Regions from separate parts of the Pseudoalteromonas sp. SG43-8 genome, predicted to be linked through region 1. Evidence: predicted binding sites of a transcription regulator. Region 1 holds the regulator's gene; each other region holds the start of a gene.

Region 1 (6,072 bases):
AATGCCACGCCCTATACCTGTACTACCTAATTTCTCTCTGCTCATTAAAGCATTAAGAATATCTTGTTGCGGTAAATACGGAAGTTTGTCGTGAGCAAGTTCGCTAATGAACTCTAAAATTCTTTTTTTGCTATTAAAAAGGACCGCAGCTTTGCTGCAGTCCTGGCATATAAGTGAACTTAATTTCATCATATTAGTGTCGAGCAAGCTTCTCTTTGTGTTTGATTACTTGGCGATCGAGCTTGTCGATCAACGAGTCAATAGCGGCATACATATCTTGATGTTCTGTAGAGGCAAATAGCTCAGCACCGCTTACGTGTATTGTGGCTTCTGCTTTTTGATTTAACTTTTCTACATCGAGAATGACATGAACATTATTAATATGATCAGAGTGTCTTTCAAGCTTCGCAAATTTAGTATTAATATAGTCTCTTAGTGAATCGGTTAATTCTACGTGACGACCAGTTAAGTTTAGTTGCATAAGCATTACCCTCTTAGTTTAGCGTCTTAAATCAGGCTTTTACGCTGATTTGACGGTGGAATAGCAAGAGATTCGCGGTATTTTGCGATTGTACGTCTCGCTACTTTAATTCCTTGCTCAGCCAATATATCCGCTATTTTGCTATCACTCAATGGTTTTGCTGAGTTTTCTGCTGCGATTAATTTTCGGATAAGCGCACGTATTGCTGTAGATGAACATTCACCACCGTTTTCAGTACTTACATGGCTTGAGAAAAAATATTTAAGCTCAAATATACCACGGGGTGTATGCATGTACTTTTGAGTAGTCACGCGCGAAATTGTCGATTCGTGCATTTCTACCATTTCAGCGACATCATTTAAAACCATTGGTTTCATGGCTTCAGGGCCATGTTCAAAAAAGCCTTGTTGTTGCTTAACAATACAATTAGTAACTTTTAATAGCGTGTCGTTTCTACTTTCTAAGCTTTTAATAAACCATTTAGCTTCTTGTAAATGTGAGCGAATAAACTGGCTGTCGCCACTTGATTTTACAGTGCGAGACATTGCCGCGTATTGGCTATTAACACGAATTTTAGGCATGCTATCTGGGTTTAATTCGACAACCCAGCGGCCTTTAATTTTTTTAACTGACACATCAGGAATAACATACTCAGATTCTTCCCTTACAATAGTATCTGCAGGTTTTGGGTTGAGAGTATGTATTAGTGTCATCACTTCTTTAAGCTCTTCTTCTTTAAGCTTAGTTTTTTTCATTAATGTACGATAGTCGCGAGCTGCTAATAGATCAATATGCTCGGTTAAAATCATTTTCGTTTCATTAATGTAAGGTGTTTCTTTATCAAATTGATTAAGCTGAATACACAAACACTCTTGTAAACTACGTGCAGCAATACCCACAGGATCAAACAGTTGGATGCGTTTTAATACCGCTTCAATTTCATCAAGTTCGACTTCGTTATCATCTTCGTTTTCTTGATTAAAGCTTTCTAAAATCTCTTCGCAGCTTAATGTTAAAATACCTGAATCATCGACGGCCTCTACAATCGCAATAGCGATGGCTTCATCGGTAGGGCTAAATGGCGTTAGTTGTAATTGCCACATTAAATACTCATGGAGCGTTTCAGTAGAGGCGCCTTGGTATATTGATTCGTCTTCAGGCATTGGACCTGATGAGGCTGCAGGAGCGGCACTCATGTACTCATCCCAACTAACATCCATAGCCATGTCGTCACTTAGCGTGTCTTTTGCAAGTGCTTCACCAGTATCTTGTTCATATTCGCTCGGAGCATCATCAGCAGATGCGCTAACAGTTATGTCATCGGTATCAGCTTTTTGCTCGTTTTTACCAGCAGCGTCTTCAGAATAGTCTGCCTCTTCAACCTCTAATAGTGGATTACTGTCGAGAGCTTCTTGTATTTCTTGCTGGAGATCCAATGTACTGAGTTGCAACAAACGAATAGCTTGTTGCAGCTGTGGAGTCATTGTAAGTTGCTGGCCCATGCGCAGCTGTAGTGATTGCCTCATGTATCTCTAACAATCCTTTTATGTTGTTATAATTAATACTAGCAGATGCTTAAAGACATGGCGTAAATGTTACAGCCTAAATTGCTCGCCTAAATAAACATCGCGTACTGTTTTATCATTTAATACGTGTTCTGGAGTACCTGATGCAATCAGCTCCCCATGAGAAACAATGTAGGCTTTTTCGCAAACATCAAGGGTCTCTCTTACGTTATGGTCGGTAATTAATACTCCAATCCCACGATTTTTAAGATGTTCTATTATTTTCTTTATATCTAATACCGAAATAGGGTCAACACCGGCAAACGGTTCATCCAGTAATATAAATTTAGGATCTGCTGCCAGCGCTCGTGCTATTTCTACACGACGACGTTCTCCACCCGATAATGCCATACCTTGGCTATCACGAATGTGTTGTATGCTAAATTCATCTAATAAGTTATTGAGCGTGTCTTCTCTGGCTTGTTTATTTAGTTCTTTGCGCGTTTCTAAAATGGCCATTAAGTTTTGATAAACAGTCAGCTTTCTAAAAATTGATGACTCTTGCGGTAAGTAGCCTATGCCTAATCTAGCACGACTATGCATAGGTAAAAGAGTAATATCGTTATCATCAATAGATATTTTACCTTTGTCGCTAGGAACAAGCCCTACAATCATATAAAAAGTCGTTGTTTTACCAGCACCGTTAGGGCCAAGTAAGCCAACTATACTGCCAGCTTGTACTTCAAGGCCGACGTTTTTTACAACTTCACGACCTTTATAGCTTTTTGCCAATAGTTCTGCTTTTAATGTGCTCATGGTTGACCTTTATCGCCTTTTTTACTTTTTTTAGTTTCGATCGGTACTAAAATCGTGTGAACGCGGTCAGTTGAGTTTTCATCTTTTTCGGCACTGATGAGCTGCTGCTCTATGTCGTAGGTAATGCTTTTAGCATTTATTTTTTGTCCGGCTTGCGATACTTGTGCATTACCAACAAGCGTTAAAAAACGCTTAGATACATCATAACGTACTTCATCAGCACTGGCGCTCATAGTCGTGCCGTCTGATTGCTTTTCTTCAAAGTGCGCAGGGCTACCTGTGGCAATTAATAATTGTTTATTATCACCAAGTTCATCACGTTTGTGTACTTCTAGGCGATCGGCTGTAATGCGGCGATTACCGTGAATAATCTCAACGTTTTTCTCAAAAATCCCGACATTAGCTTTTAATTGACCTTCTTGCTTGTCGGCACTTATTGAAATTTGATTGGCAGCAGGTTGCGTGTTTTGTTCTGCAGCACTACTATTAAACGCTAGTATAAGTGTAGGAATTATAAGTGATTTTAATATTTTATTGGTCATAATATATGGTTCGCGTATGGTTAATTAGTTTTATCACTTCGGTTTTTAAGTCGGCTTCTAGGCCTTTACCGGTGATTTTTAAATTGGGTCCAGTGATAATGACGGGTTGCTCCGAACGCATTGTTAATAACTTTATATCAACCTGAATATTATCAGCATTGATTTTGTCTATCATGGCGTTATCGGTTAAGTTTTTGGCAACCACATTACCTTCTAAAATTAATTGTTTATCTTCGTATAATGTTGCTTCGTCTGCATTTATTTGCCACGTTTGTTGTTCGTTATATAAAGTGAAAATGGGTTTTTCGAAAAACGTGAAACCTAATTGCTGGTATAGCTCCATTTTAGCCGCAGTGACTTTGTGGCTAATTTTACCTTGCTCATCATAGGCTGTCTGTTTGAGCTCAATAGCTATGTAATCAGGCTTAGCAACAACTTCAGGCTCAGCCTGAGGCACAATATTTGTTTGTGTAAAATAAGGGTACCAAAGCCAAACCATACAGCTAATGAATAAAACGCTTAATATTATGCGCGCTGCATTCATGAACTAGTGCCTTGTGTAGTCAATGCTTTACCATTTTCAAGCATGAGCAAATCGGTGAGTTCTCTCACAGCACCAAAACCGCCAGGCATTTGCGTTACATAATGTGACAAACGCTTAATAAGTGGGTGGGCATCATTTACTGCAACGGCAAAGCCTACTAACTCCATAACAGGCATGTCAGGACCGTCATCACCAATATAAGCAATTTGTTCATCGCTAAGGTTGAGTTTATCTTTTAATTCTTGATAGGCAATGAGCTTATTTTCTTGGCCTTGATAAATATGCTGTACGGTTAAGCTGCTCATACGTTGTAGTACTATCTGTGAATGACGACCAGTAATAACAGCTACTTCAAAGCCACTGTTTATAAGTGCTTTAATGCCAAAACCATCTTTTGTATTAAATGCTTTTAGCTCTTCACCTTGATTGCCAAGGTAAATACGGCCATCAGAAAATACACCATCAATATCGCATATAAGTAGTTTTACTTTTTTAGCGCGTGCTTTTGCATCATCGCTCAGCGGTTGATAGAGTTCTTCAAATTGCATTTATAACACTCCTGCTTTTAATAGGTCTTGCATATTTAATGCGCCAATAGGTTGGTTTTTCTCATTGACGACGATTAGGCCATTTATACGTTTACGTTCCATAATATTGAGCGCTTCAGCGGCTAAAATATCTTGCGTAGCTGTAGTGCATGACTTAGTCATAACAACATCTATTTGTGTTGTATGAATATCAATTCTTTGTTCTAAAATGCGACGTAAGTCACCATCGGTAAGTAACCCTACGAGTTGCTGATTTTCATCAACAATGGCTGTCATACCTAACCCTTTAGCTGACATTTCAATTAGGGCATCTTTAACTGTTTGTGAAACATCAATAATAGGTGTATTTGCGCCGCTGTGCATAACATCTTTTAAAGTAAGTAATAAGCGCTTGCCTAAACTACCACCTGGGTGAGATAGCGCGAAGTCATCAGCTGTAAAGCCGCGAGCTTCTAATAATGCAACAGCCATGGCATCGCCCATCGCAAGCGTTGCAGTGGTACTTGATGTAGGGGCTAGACCCAATGAACAAGCTTCTTTTTCTACTTTAATGCACACATGTACATTAGCAAGGGTTGCCATGGTTGATTGCGTATTGCCAGTCATCGCTATCATTTTGGCACCAAGTCGTTTTAAAACCGGAATGATATTTAAAACTTCGCTGGTTTCCCCTGAATTAGAAATAAGCATAACCACGTCATTTTTAGTGATCATACCTAAATCACCATGACTTGCTTCACCAGGGTGAACAAAAAACGCAGGGCTGCCAGTGCTTGCAAGAGTTGCCGCTATTTTATTGCCAATATGGCCTGATTTTCCCATGCCAATAACAATAATACGGCCTTCACAGTCGTACATTAATTGGCACGCGTTATGAAAATTTTCATCTACATATTGTGCAATATCACTAAGTGCTTGGCGCTCAACATCTAAAACGCGAAGGCCTTGTTCAATAAAGTTTAGCGTTGCCATCATTTACCCTACTTGACTAAAAATATACCCTTGGTAACCCAAAAACGCTATTAGCAATAAGCCGCCTTCTACCCTATTGATACGCTGGGTGCCTCTAAAGTTCAATGACATAATAATAAGAGCAAGTGTTGCACCAATCATAATTAATATATCTCGGCTTACTAACGATGGATCAATTGCTGAAGGATTAATAATACCTGCTAGAGGTAATACAGCTAAAATATTAAATATGTTTGAGCCAACAATATTACCTAGTGCTAAATCATCTTCATTTTTAAGTACACCTGCAACCGAGGCGGCAAGTTCAGGCAAGCTAGTACCAATGGCAATAATTGTTAAACCAATGACTAAGTCGCTTAAGCCGAAGTATTTAGCAATATCAACAGCTGAGCCGATTAAAAAATGAGAACTAACCGGCAAGAGTATCATGCCGACAATTAACCAAAATACCGCTTTTTTAGTAGGTACATCGTTTGGTACATCGTCGCAGGCTTCTGAGACAAATGGGTCATCTTGGTTTTTTGCACGCATAGATACAATAATTAACCCACCGATGAATACGATAAAGCCAACTAAAAGCGCAACACCTTCACTAAATGAAAAGTAGTTATCTGAGAACACATACCAAGTAGCTAAAGATACGAGCATCACTAATGGCATTTCA
Region 2 (6,072 bases), on a different contig from region 1:
TTATTTTGTATCAAATAGTAAGCCAGAGCTTGCAGTGGCAATTAAAAAAGGGCTTGAGATAATGCAAAAAAATGGCGAGTTTGATGCTTTATTTGATGAATATTTCGCAAAAGATTTAAACTCGTTACCTTATGAAAAAGGTAAAACAGTAGAGTTGAAGCTAGATAACCCTTATTTTTAGGCACAAAAAAAGGAGCCTGGGCTCCTTTTTAGTATGCTATTAATAGCATTTAATTAGCGAAGTAACGACTCAGTTAATACTGGACGAATTTCGCGAATAATTGCTTGAGTCAGTTTTGGTGAACCACAGATAATATTGCCGCTGTGGTTATAGTTATTACCACCGGCGAAATCTACAACCATACCGCCCGCTTCTTTAACCATAAGTTCGCCTGCAGCAGAGTTCCAAGGTTTTAAACCAATTTCAAAAAATCCATCAACACGGCCAGCTGCAACGTATGCCATATCTAAAGCAGAACAACCTGCACGGCGAATATCAGCAGTGTGTACAAATAATGCTTTAAACGCTTCAGTGTATGCATCCATGTGGTTTTTGTTTTTAAACGGGAAACCAGTAGCAAGTACAGTGCCTGCAAGAACCGTAGTTTTGCTAACGCGTAGACGTTTACTGTTTAACTGAGTGCCTTGACCGCGAGATGCAGTGAAAAGCTCACCGCGAATTGGATCATAAATAACAGCTTGGTCTAAACGACCTTTAACTTTAAGTGCGATAGAAACCGCGTAATGAGGGATACCTTTGATGAAGTTAGTTGTTCCATCGATAGGATCTACAATCCATTGGTAATCATCATCCTTGCCTTTATGCTCACCTAGTTCTTCACCAACAATTGAGTGAGTAGGGTAAGACTGTAAAATAGTGTCACGAATTACGGCTTCGGCTTCTTTATCAATGTTAGTTACTAAGTCGTTAGCGCCTTTTTGTTGCACTTCAACTTTTGATAAATCTTCACTTGCGCGAAGTAAAATTTTGCCTGCGTTGCGCGCAGCGCGAACCGCAATGTTTAACATTGGATGCATGGTATTACCTTTGGGTTGTAAAAGAACGTTTATATATTTCAGCCGGCGTATTTTAGCGACTTTTGCCATAAAGTAAACAATAAACCCCAAATACTTGTGTTTGTTTTTTATACAAGATTGAAAAGTGTATATATTTTTAAAAAATAATTATCTGCATTTAAATAAATTAATTTTAAATAACACTTTACCTAAAGTTAACTTGAGGTTTTATCGTGCTCCTAACTTAACTGATAGGATAACATTATGTATTTAGAGCACGTAAACTTAGTCGCGAGTGATATAGATAGTATGCTTACATTTTATCGCGCTGTATTTCCACATTGGTCGATTAGAAGTGAGGGCAGAGGCGATTGGCATGGTAAACCAAGACGCTGGGTACACTTTGGAGATGACACGCATTACATTGCGATAAGCAGTCATGGTGAAGGTGAAAACAGAAACTTATCGGGCCATCAAATTGGTTTTGCACACTTTGCTTATGTAACTAATAATTTAAGCGCAGTAGTAATGCGCTTAAATAAAGTGGGTTTTACTCTAAGCAAGCAAGGTAACGAGAATCCTTTCAGAAAGAATGTCTACTTTATTGATCCTGCAGGGTTTGAAGTTGAGTTTGTAGAGTATTTAAGTGATATACCAAGCGAGCGAAATAACGATTTATAATAAAATACTAAGCAGCACGCTAAAGTGCTGCTACTCAATTATAGTGAGCGATTATTATTACCCGTGCCAAACTGGGTTTTTAGCTCATTTGCAAAACTTATAAATTTTTCTTTAATTGTGCGCTTTATTTTCACCTCAACCGAGCCCATTACTGCCTTTCCTTCAATATGAATTGTAGGGCCTTGGCGTTTGTTAAGCGACACAGATTTATTTTCAAGGCTACTTAAAATACAAAACATTTTAGACACTACATTGACATGCTCTGGTACGTAAATTTCATCGCTACCAAAAATACAGTTAACGTGAATAGTTACATTTTGATGCGCAAAAATAGCATCGGTAAAATCAAGCACCACCGATCCCATAAAGTTACTCAAATATATATTTTTTGGCACAACCCACTGACCACTTCGCTCGTTAGATCCTAAAATACTGCGTAATGTAAAATCATCATCACTGTTTTGCTGTGCACTATAATGTGGTGTAAATTGCGATTGTTTTTCTGCTTTATATTGCTGATCGGTATTAAGTGTTAAGTCTTCTACTAAGGCTAGCAGAGCTTCGTTATTAGGTGCATCCATCGCATTATCTAAACGTCTTTCGAATGCATCAACAGAAATAACACCATGACTGTAATTATAAATTAATTGATCAATCACTTGTTCGCGTACTTGCTCTATTGGGCGGTCTTCAACTTTTACAGACATGAGTTATTCCTTATTATATTTACTATTGATACTGCTCTTGTAGTTAGGCTGCAAACCGCGTACCAAATATAATTTCATTAATTATCAATTGGTTATTTTTTAACGGTGTTTTTTGTTTTGTTATATTAACGATAGATTAACCAAAAGAGCAATTATCTAGCTATTTTCACTATTTGAGAAAGTTTTACCGAGTAGCCTGTAAATAGTTACACAAACATAGATAAGGTTTTATCATTTAATTAATTCAAGTCTTTGAATTTTAAGTGTAAATAAAGTTGGCCTGAAGCTCGCATTAGTTAAAGTGTCTTTAATCAAAAGGAGAAAGATTATGAAAACATTTAACAAATCTATTATCGCAGCTCTAGTTCTTGGTACTACGGCTATGGGTGCCCAAGCAAACAGCTGGGAAAACGAAAGTAAAGATGCTTGGATTGATGGTAAGGCAGAAACCGTTCTACTTATGAACACTAATCTAAACAACTTTGACATTAACACTGATGTAAAAAATGGCAAGGTAGTACTTACAGGTAAAGTTAATAGCGAACTCGATAAAGAGCTAGCAGAAGAACTTGTACTTAGCCTAGATGGTGTAACTGATGTTGATAACAGCCTTACTGTTGTTAAAAGCATGGACACCGAAGATAAAAGCAACGACATGATGGACGATGATGATAACGACCTAACGGACGCTAAAATCACCACTGTAATCACAACTCGCTTCCTGTTTGACTCAGAAGTAGGTGGTACAGACATTGATGTTGATACCGACAACGGTGTGGTAACTCTGAATGGCTCTGTAGAGTCTGAAGCTGAAAAGCAACTAGCAGTTAAAATTGCTAAAAATGCTGAAGATGTTCGCGACGTAGTTGATAAACTAGCTATTGTTGCTGAATAATACAGTATAGTTAAGGCCCAGTAATACTGGGCTTTAAGTCTTTTCAATGTTTAATTTAAATGGAGTTTGATCATGGATATTATTCGTATAATACTTTCGGTTTTATTACCGCCATTAGGTGTGTTTTTGCAAGTTGGCTTAGGTATGCATTTTTGGTTAAATATTCTATTAACACTGCTAGGTTATTTCCCAGGGTTAATACATGCAATCTACATTATTGCGAAAAAATAATGACAGATTATATATTGTGTAAGCCGACTACTGAGGTTTAGCTAAATACTTTAGTACCGATCGGCTCACAATATTAGTTTTTAAAGAATTTTTAGATAGTTTTTAGATAGTTTTTTAGGTTAAATCCAATTTTTAACGCCCTTCAACCCATTGATTTACTTCCTTAACTCTCTCCCAATATTATTTTAAAACTATACTTATTGTTTACTAATAAGCTTTCCAGCTAACAGCCGCGCTCAGATTCTGACTTGATGCCATTTAGGAAATCTTCAACATTAGTGTGTTTATACATCTATAATATACAATCAAATACTTTATTATTTAGTGACAATATTACCTTCACTTCTAGTGTTATCATTAAACTAGGTTTTAGGCATATTGAGGCAGTTAATTGAATATTCGACTTATAATGTCAGGCGTTGTGTCTTTCGTTTTTTATTTTAGTTGGGCCTACTGGGCAAATAGTGCGGCAGACATTGCTAAATCGGTTACGCTTCAAGCTGCATTAGTGCAAGGTTTGTATAGTGGATTTGTAACGCTGTTTTTTACCTTTATTTTAGAAATGGTCGTCAACAAGTATAAGTTTAGTTATGTAACGCTTGCGTTTGTAACTCCAATTATTTGTATGTTTCATTCTAAAACACCACAAAACGTAGCAATACGACAAAGCTTCAATAATGCAATTAACTCTAGCGCCTCGTATTTAAGTAACAAAAAAATAGCAGGTGTACTTTTTGCGCCTATTATTCCGATTACTGTTCAATCGAGCTTAGTGATTATGGTGAATGTAATTAATCAGACACCTAATTTGGCACTTACAGTAGCCCCAAGCATATTTTTTACAGCCTTGTATGCCTACACATATATGTCAGCTTTGCTTAAAAAGTAGAGGGTTAAATATAAAAGACTATATGGGATAGGTTTTGTTTATAATTTAATACAGTGAATAGCACGGTAAATACTTTACATTTTATGTTTATGCCCACTTAAAAGATTACTATTTAAGCAGTTAGCTTGTTGATTGTTAAAATAAAGGTTTTTGGTAGTGACAAGCACCTAAAAAGTTTTTATACTGCAACCCGCTTTAGTCGCTCTGTGACTGAACGCTTAAAAAATTAACTGCCTGGCAGTTATATAAAGTTGGCCCCTTAGCTCAGTTGGTTAGAGCACACGACTCATAATCGTTAGGTCCCCAGTTCGAGTCTGGGAGGGGCCACCACTTTTACAAATTTCCCAAGTAAATACCTATCCAAATTATTTAAAGCTACATTAATTTAATATTGTGTAATTTTTATTCTTTAGTTACCCCTAATAATAAACGTAATCTAAATAAAATTAATCCATAGATTAAGCTAAGCTTTCTTAAATTTGAAATAGTGCGAATGCACTATTAAATTCCAGCGTTAGATCAGATGCTTTGCTTTATAAGTGACAGTGTTCAGCATTTAATTTCAGAAGACAAAAAGCCCCTATTGGGGCTTTTTACTTACTAGTGTTTACTTTTATTGCTCAAAACTACAAGAGTTAACTAATTTTTACGGTATATCTCATGCTCAATATCGTAAATATTTACGCTTAGACTGTCTGATGCTCTGCAATATGTTTTTAAACATGAAAGTAGTAGTTCGCTTAACATTTGTTTTTGCTCAATTGAGCGCCCTGCCAAAATATGTACCGCGATATGTATAAACCCTGATTTTCCTGCGCCAAGTTGATATTGCTGATAAGCAATAGCACGTGTTTTTATGGTTTCTAATTCAAACAAGTTACTTTCGAAAGCGGTTGTATGAATTTTTTCTACCAATACTTGAGGTAAAACGGGGAGGTCTTCTGAGTGTTCAATAATAATGTGCGGCATTTAGGCGTTTCCTATTATGAGTTACTGCATGAGCGAGAGGTAATTGTATCAAATACAAGAGGGGTCGCTAAACCCTGAGCTATCTAAAATCTTTACTTTAAACTAATTTAGTCGTATTTATTTTTGATGTTAGTATAAAAACAAACAGGTGAACCTTCGCTTAGTAATTTATCTACTAAGTTACCTATATATTCATTAAGGATAAGTATGAAATTACCACAAAAATTTAAACGTTTAGCTTTACTTGCAGGTGCAATTGTTACGTTAAGTGCTTGCTCTGACGATGTTGCGTCGGTAAGCCTTGGGTTATTTACAACTAAAGATGTTGTGGTGAATTCGCAGCAAGATCCTATTGTTGAGGGCGTTACTTGTCATATTAGTCACATAGAGGCTAATTTGGACTTTTCTGATCCCTCTGATATGTCTATAGCGTGTCGTCAAACGGGGCCTATTACAGCGCAGCAGCTACAAAAAATAGACCGTAGCAAGTCGGGCGAGGTGATTTTTAAATCATCTAAAAGTATATTATTTAAATCACTAAAAGTGCGTCGTATTTACGATGCTGAAAATCGTACTTTATTGTACTTATCGTACTCAACTAAAGAGTCCAGTGGAAGCCACCACCATGCGCTATCAACAGTGCCGCTATACAATACTCAAGCGTGGGACTGGGCGCTTACACA
Region 3 (6,072 bases), on a different contig from region 1:
GCACTACGCCAATTATTAGGCGACCATGTAGGCCAAAAAGGCTCACTTGTTCAGCCTGATCGTTTACGTTTTGACTTTTCGCACTTTGAAGCGGTTACAAAAGATGAGCTACGTGAAATTGAGCGTGTAGTTAATGACGAAATTCGTCGTAACTTTGCACTTAATACTGAGCTTATGGCTATTGATGATGCTAAAGCGAAAGGTGCTATGGCGTTGTTTGGCGAAAAGTACGATGACGAAGTACGTGTAGTTACTATTGGCGACTACTCTATTGAGCTTTGTGGTGGTACTCACGTTGAGCGCGCAGGCGATATTGGTTTATTTAAAATAGTATCTGAAAGCGGTATTGCAGCAGGCGTTCGCCGTATTGAAGCGGTAACCGGTGCAGATGCAGTTGCTTATGTTAGTGAGCAAGAGCAACAATTACATGATGTAGCTGCTTTAGTTAAAGGTGATAGCGCATCGGTACTTGAAAAGGTAACTGCGTTACTTGAAAAGTCAAAGGGCCTTGAAAAGCAAATTGCGCAACTTAACGATAAGTTAGCAAGTGCAGCGGGTGCATCTTTACTTGATTCGATTGTTGAAATTAACGGCGTTAAGCTACTTGTAGCAAATGTTGAAGGTACTGAATCTAAAGCACTGCGCGGTATGGTTGACGACCTTAAAAACAAAATTGGCTCAGGTGTTATTGCCCTCGGTGTTGCCAGTGGCGACAAAGTAAGCCTAATTGCTGGTGTAACTAAAGACTTAACAGGCAAAGTAAAAGCCGGTGAGTTAGTTAACCACATGGCAGGCCAAGTAGGTGGTAAAGGTGGCGGTCGTCCAGATATGGCACAAGCCGGTGGTAGCGAGCCACAAAACCTTGCTGCTGCACTAGATAGCGTTACAGCTTGGTTAACTGAGCGTACTTAAGCCTAAGTGGCGCTTATTGTTCAAAAATTCGGTGGCACTTCGGTCGGCTCGATAGAGAGAATTGAAGCGGTCGCCGACCTTGTTGTAAAAACCAGACAACAAGGACACCAAGTGGTTGTGGTGCTCTCGGCTATGTCGGGAGAAACCAACCGCTTAATTAATCTCGCCAAACAAATCGATACTCGCCCGAGTAGCCGTGAACTAGATGTACTTATTAGCACCGGAGAGCAGGTTTCTGTATCACTACTTGCTATGGCTATTATAAAACGTGGCCACTCTGCTGTGAGCTTATTAGCCGATCAAGTCAATATTTTAACCGATAACATGTTTGGTAAAGCTCGTATTGCAGAGGTTGCTGCTACGCGTTTGAAGCATGAGCTTGAGCATAATCGTATTGCTATTATTGCTGGGTTTCAGGGGCGTGATGTTGAGGGCAATATTACAACGCTTGGGCGCGGCGGCACCGATACATCGGCTGTAGAAATAGCAGCGGCTATAAAAGCTGACGAATGCCAGATCTATACAGACGTTGACGGCGTATATACTACAGATCCTCGTGTTGAACCTAACGCGCGCAGAATGAGCCAAGTTACCTTTGCCGAAATGCTGGAGCTGGCAAGTTTAGGGGCGAAAGTTTTGCATATTCGCTCAGTAGAAGCCGCAGGAAAACATAATGTGCCACTTAGGGTGCTTTCGAGCTTTAATCCCGATGAAGGTACATTAATAAGTTTTGAGGAGAACGATATGCCAAGCAAGGTTGTATCGGGGATTGCGTTTAATCGTGACGAATGTTTAATTAAGGTACAAGGTGTGCCAACGGGCACGCAATATCTTTCAAAAATATTGAAACTTTTTGCCGAAAATGGCATCGAAATAGATATGATTAATCAAGTTAATCATAACTTTGAAAAAATAGACTATGCTTTTACTGTGCACTCGAATGATTATCTGCAAGCACTTGAATTATTGAGTGAAGATCAAGCTCAGCTCAGTGCTCAAAATATAAGCGGGTTGCAAGCAGTAGCTAAAGTTTCTGCTGTTGGCATGGGTATGAAATCACATTCTGGTGTCGCTAGTTTATTTTTTGATGCATTAGCGCAGGAAAATATTAATGTGGTTTTAGTCTCGACTTCAGAGATTAAAATTTCAGTTTTAATAGATGAAAAGTACTTAGAGTTGGCTGTTCGTGCATTACACAAGGCATTTTTAACAGAAAATGGATAGATTGCGAGTTTTTACTTACTTTTCAGTCTAATTTTCATTAGTATGTTTAAGCGGAATCTTATAATTTTTATTGGAACATGGGAGCAAGAGAATGCTAATACTAACTCGTAGAGTAGGTGAAACCCTAATGATTGGTGACGAAGTAACAGTTACTGTTCTAGGTGTTAAAGGAAATCAAGTTCGAATCGGTGTTAATGCACCAAAAGACGTATCAGTGCATCGTGAAGAGATTTACATGCGCATACAAGCTGAAAAGTCGAACCCTAATCCGGGCAATGCTTAATCAACACGTATACGTAGTTGAGTAATTAACTCAACTAGACTAAAAGCCACTCACTGAGTGGCTTTTTTGTTTATAAAAGCGAGTGTTTCAGGACTAAGTATTTGTTTTGATATGTACTGCATGCCGCTTTTGTTTTTAATAATAATACCTTGTTGGGTGTCTATTACTTCGCTTATATTTTGCCATTCTAATTGATAGCTTTTGTAATGATTAGCAGATTTAATACCTTCTTCATCAAAGGTAAGTGTTACCTCAGAGCCTGATGCTCTGCTGAGCATTTGTCTGGTTACCCACCATGGTCTGCGATAGTAAAAAGCGACGCACTCGAGTACCGCTAACATGATCATAAACGATCCTAAGTAATGATCGTCTAAAACATAAATGCCAAATAAACCAAGCGCAACTAGCAACACAAGTAAAAAGTATTTAGGTTTTGCACGTTTACTATAAGGGAGTGACTCATCAAAACACTCGTAAAAGTAGGGTTTATCTAATGTGTAGGTGGTTGTGAATGCCATTTTGCCTTGCTTTAAATATCGTTTTTTTTATTTTAACAAGCTAACTGCTAAATGAGCAGCTTTATAGTCAGTGATTTTATTACTGGCACAAAAAAACGGCTCGAAAGCCGTTTTTTTTAGCGGTACAAGAAGGATTAACAGTTAGTTTCTTCAGCGTTCACGCCTTCTTTAACATTTTCACATGCATCTTCAACAGAGTTTTGCACATCAGTTACTGCTTCGTCGATACGTTCGCCAGCATCTTCTGCATGGTTGTCTTCACAACCCATCATGAAAAAACCTGCAAATACTGCGATTAGTGCTGCTTTTAAAGTTGTAGAGTTCATAGTGTAATTCCTTGTAAATATTAATTAAATTTTAGTGTTTGTTAGTTGAATGCTTTATCTACCTGGGTGATTTACCACGTAGTGCACCTGAAACTAATGAAATCACTAAAAGTACTAAAAAGATAAAAAATATAATTTTTGCTATACCAGCTGCGGCACCTGCGATGCCACCAAAACCTAACACTGCAGCGATTAAAGCAATAACTAAAAATGTAATTGTCCAGCGTAACATTGTTTTCTCCTTGGTTATCAAATTTGCTCATAATAACTAATGCCAGTTATATGCCAAAGTTTATTTTGTATAAATATCAATTGGTTATGGTTTTTAGCTGTTGTTCTAGTTATTAGTTGGTTAGTAACTTTTACGCTTTGTTATGTAAGTTATTCACACTGTTGCAAATAACTGCTAAATGTTCACTAAATAAACTTATTTTGGTAAGACCAATTAACAATTGGTGTGTGGCTTTGCACTTTATATTAAGAATTAGTGTTTATTTTTACTTAGCTTGATAGTTAATTAACAAATTCCATATAACTATTAGCTATAGTCGTTATTTCTTGTATGTATTGTAGAGCGCGTGATTGCTGAGTTATAGCATGTAAATTAATTGAGTGTTATGTTGTTTATTGTTTAATTGGTTTTACCAATTTACAAGATGTAGACAAAGCGATTAGTTTTGTTATTATCCAGTGAATAAATATTTAATTAAATCGATTTTTTATTTTCGATATGGGTTTCAAGGGGAGAAAAATGGATATAGGTGCTCTACTCACAACGGCTGGTAACTTAATGCTTACTGGCATGGTTGGGGTGTTTGTATTTCTGTCGATATTAATTGGTGCAGTAACGCTTATGTCTAATTTGGTGACGCGCTTTAGCGAACCTGACTTGGCGACACCAGTTAAATCACCATCTTTTAAATCTCAAGGTGTGCCTAATGAGCACATCGCTGCTATTAGTGCTGCCATTGCTCAGTACAAATCAAATAATAAATAAGGGGCACACACATGGCTAAATTAAAATTAACAGAATTGGTATTACGCGATGCTCACCAATCATTATTAGCAACGCGTATGCGCCTAGACGATATGCTACCGATTGCTAGCAAATTAGACGATGCGGGTTATTGGTCTATTGAATCGTGGGGTGGTGCTACATTTGACTCGTGTATTCGTTATTTAGGCGAAGATCCTTGGGAGCGTATTCGTGCACTTAAAAAAGCGATGCCTAATACTAAACAGCAAATGCTATTACGCGGTCAAAACTTATTAGGTTACCGCCATTACGCTGATGACGTAGTTGAAAAGTTTGTAGAACGCGCACATAAAAATGGCGTTGACGTATTTCGTATATTTGATGCAATGAACGATGTTCGCAATCTAGAAACAGCTATTAAAGCAGCTGTAAAAGTAGGCGCTCACGCTCAAGGTACTATTTCGTACACAGTTAGCCCAGTTCATACACTTGATATGTGGCTAACTCTTGCAAAGCAGCTTGAAGATATGGGTTGTCACTCAATTTGTATTAAAGATATGGCGGGTTTATTAAAGCCGTACGATGCTGAAAAACTAATTAAAGCACTTAAAGAAACTGTATCTATTCCAATTGCTATGCAGTGCCACGCTACAACAGGTTTAAGTACTGCTACTTACCAAAAAGCAATTGATGCTGGTATTGATATGCTCGATACCGCTATTTCATCAATGAGTATGACTTATGGACATTCTGCAACTGAAACTATTGTATCGATAGTTGAAGGGACTGAGCGTGATACTGAGCTTGATTTAAGCCACCTAGAAGAAATTGCTGCTTACTTTAGAGATGTACGTAAAAAATATGCGGCATTTGAAGGTAGCTTAAAAGGGGTTGATGGGCGCATTTTATTAGCTCAAGTACCTGGTGGCATGCTTACAAACATGGAAAACCAACTTAAAGAGCAAGGCGCAGCCGATAAGCTTAATGAGGTTTTACTTGAGATCCCACGTGTACGTGAAGATCTTGGCTTTTTACCTTTAGTAACACCAACGTCGCAAATTGTTGGCACTCAAGCGGTACTTAATGTGCTAACGGGTGAGCGTTATAAAACAATTACTAAAGAAACTGCTGGCGTATTAAAAGGTGAATATGGCTTAACACCAGCACCAATGAATAAAGAGCTACAAGAGCGCGTGCTTGATGGAGCGGAAGTTATTACTTGTCGCCCTGCTGATAACATTGCACCTGAGCTTGCAACGCTTGAAGGTGAGTTATTAAAAGAAGCACAAGAGCAAGGTTTAACACTTGCTGATGATCAAATTGATGACGTATTAACTTATGCATTATTCCCACAAGTTGGTTTGAAGTTTATTAAAAACCGCAACAACCCAGATGCATTTGAGCCAGTACCTTCTGTTGAAGATAAAAGCAGTAAAGCACCTTCTAAATCAGTTTCAAATAGTAACAAAGTGAAGGCTGAGCAGTACAGTGTAAAAGTAGATGGTAAAGTTTATGACGTAGTAGTAGCGCAAGGTGGTGAACTTAAAGAAGTAACATTAAAAGACTCTGAGCACATTCCTCAATCTGCTTCGGTTGCATCAGGTGAAACACTTAACGCGCCTCTAGCCGGTAATATTTTTAAGATTAAGGTAAAAGCTGGGCAAGTTGTTAACGAAGGCGATGTAGTGATTATTATGGAAGCCATGAAAATGGAAACTGAAATACGCGCTACGCATACCGGAACAATTGCTGAAGTGTTAGTTAGTGAAGGCGATGCTGTAACTACCGGCGACGCTATGATTGCATTAGCTTAGGAGTAAATAGAGGATGGAA

What was found. The regulator sigma-54, encoded in region 1, starts transcription at its own class of promoters, with help from an activator protein. The targets are predictions, from matches to a motif close to GTTGGCACGNNNNTNGNNT.
Region 2: a site for sigma-54 is predicted at 2,454-2,472, ahead of H5122_RS15555 (LiaF domain-containing protein). Genes of this name have one in related genera too.
Region 3: a site for sigma-54 is predicted at 3,535-3,553, ahead of H5122_RS12815 (DUF1328 domain-containing protein). Genes of this name have one in related genera too.

The regions. Positions count from the first base shown of each region.
Region 1 covers NZ_JACJEX010000002.1:207,384-213,455, forward strand. The annotation lists gene ptsN (PTS IIA-like nitrogen regulatory protein PtsN) at 1-189, opposite strand, end outside; gene hpf (ribosome hibernation promoting factor) at 194-481, opposite strand; gene H5122_RS06145 (RNA polymerase factor sigma-54) at 508-2,007, opposite strand; gene lptB (LPS export ABC transporter ATP-binding protein) at 2,077-2,802, opposite strand; gene lptA (lipopolysaccharide transport periplasmic protein LptA) at 2,799-3,344, opposite strand; gene lptC (LPS export ABC transporter periplasmic protein LptC) at 3,334-3,888, opposite strand; gene kdsC (3-deoxy-manno-octulosonate-8-phosphatase KdsC) at 3,885-4,436, opposite strand; gene H5122_RS06170 (KpsF/GutQ family sugar-phosphate isomerase) at 4,437-5,408, opposite strand; gene H5122_RS06175 (calcium/sodium antiporter) at 5,412-6,072, opposite strand, start outside.
Region 2 covers NZ_JACJEX010000010.1:30,183-36,254, forward strand. The annotation lists gene H5122_RS15540 (ABC transporter substrate-binding protein) at 1-181, shown strand, start outside; gene suhB (inositol-1-monophosphatase) at 235-1,038, opposite strand; gene H5122_RS15550 (VOC family protein) at 1,282-1,698, shown strand; gene H5122_RS15555 (LiaF domain-containing protein) at 1,737-2,405, opposite strand; gene H5122_RS15560 (BON domain-containing protein) at 2,734-3,300, shown strand; gene H5122_RS15565 (YqaE/Pmp3 family membrane protein) at 3,373-3,531, shown strand; gene H5122_RS15570 (hypothetical protein) at 3,923-4,420, shown strand; tRNA gene H5122_RS15575 (tRNA-Ile) at 4,674-4,750, shown strand; gene H5122_RS15580 (5-carboxymethyl-2-hydroxymuconate Delta-isomerase) at 5,060-5,389, opposite strand; gene H5122_RS15585 (CreA family protein) at 5,597-6,072, shown strand, end outside.
Region 3 covers NZ_JACJEX010000006.1:93,136-99,207, reverse strand. The annotation lists gene alaS (alanine--tRNA ligase) at 1-912, shown strand, start outside; gene H5122_RS12835 (aspartate kinase) at 919-2,136, shown strand; gene csrA (carbon storage regulator CsrA) at 2,228-2,419, shown strand; gene H5122_RS12825 (YcxB family protein) at 2,470-2,937, opposite strand; gene H5122_RS12820 (hypothetical protein) at 3,072-3,263, opposite strand; gene H5122_RS12815 (DUF1328 domain-containing protein) at 3,322-3,495, opposite strand; gene H5122_RS12810 (OadG family protein) at 4,015-4,260, shown strand; gene oadA (sodium-extruding oxaloacetate decarboxylase subunit alpha) at 4,272-6,053, shown strand; gene H5122_RS12800 (sodium ion-translocating decarboxylase subunit beta) at 6,067-6,072, shown strand, end outside.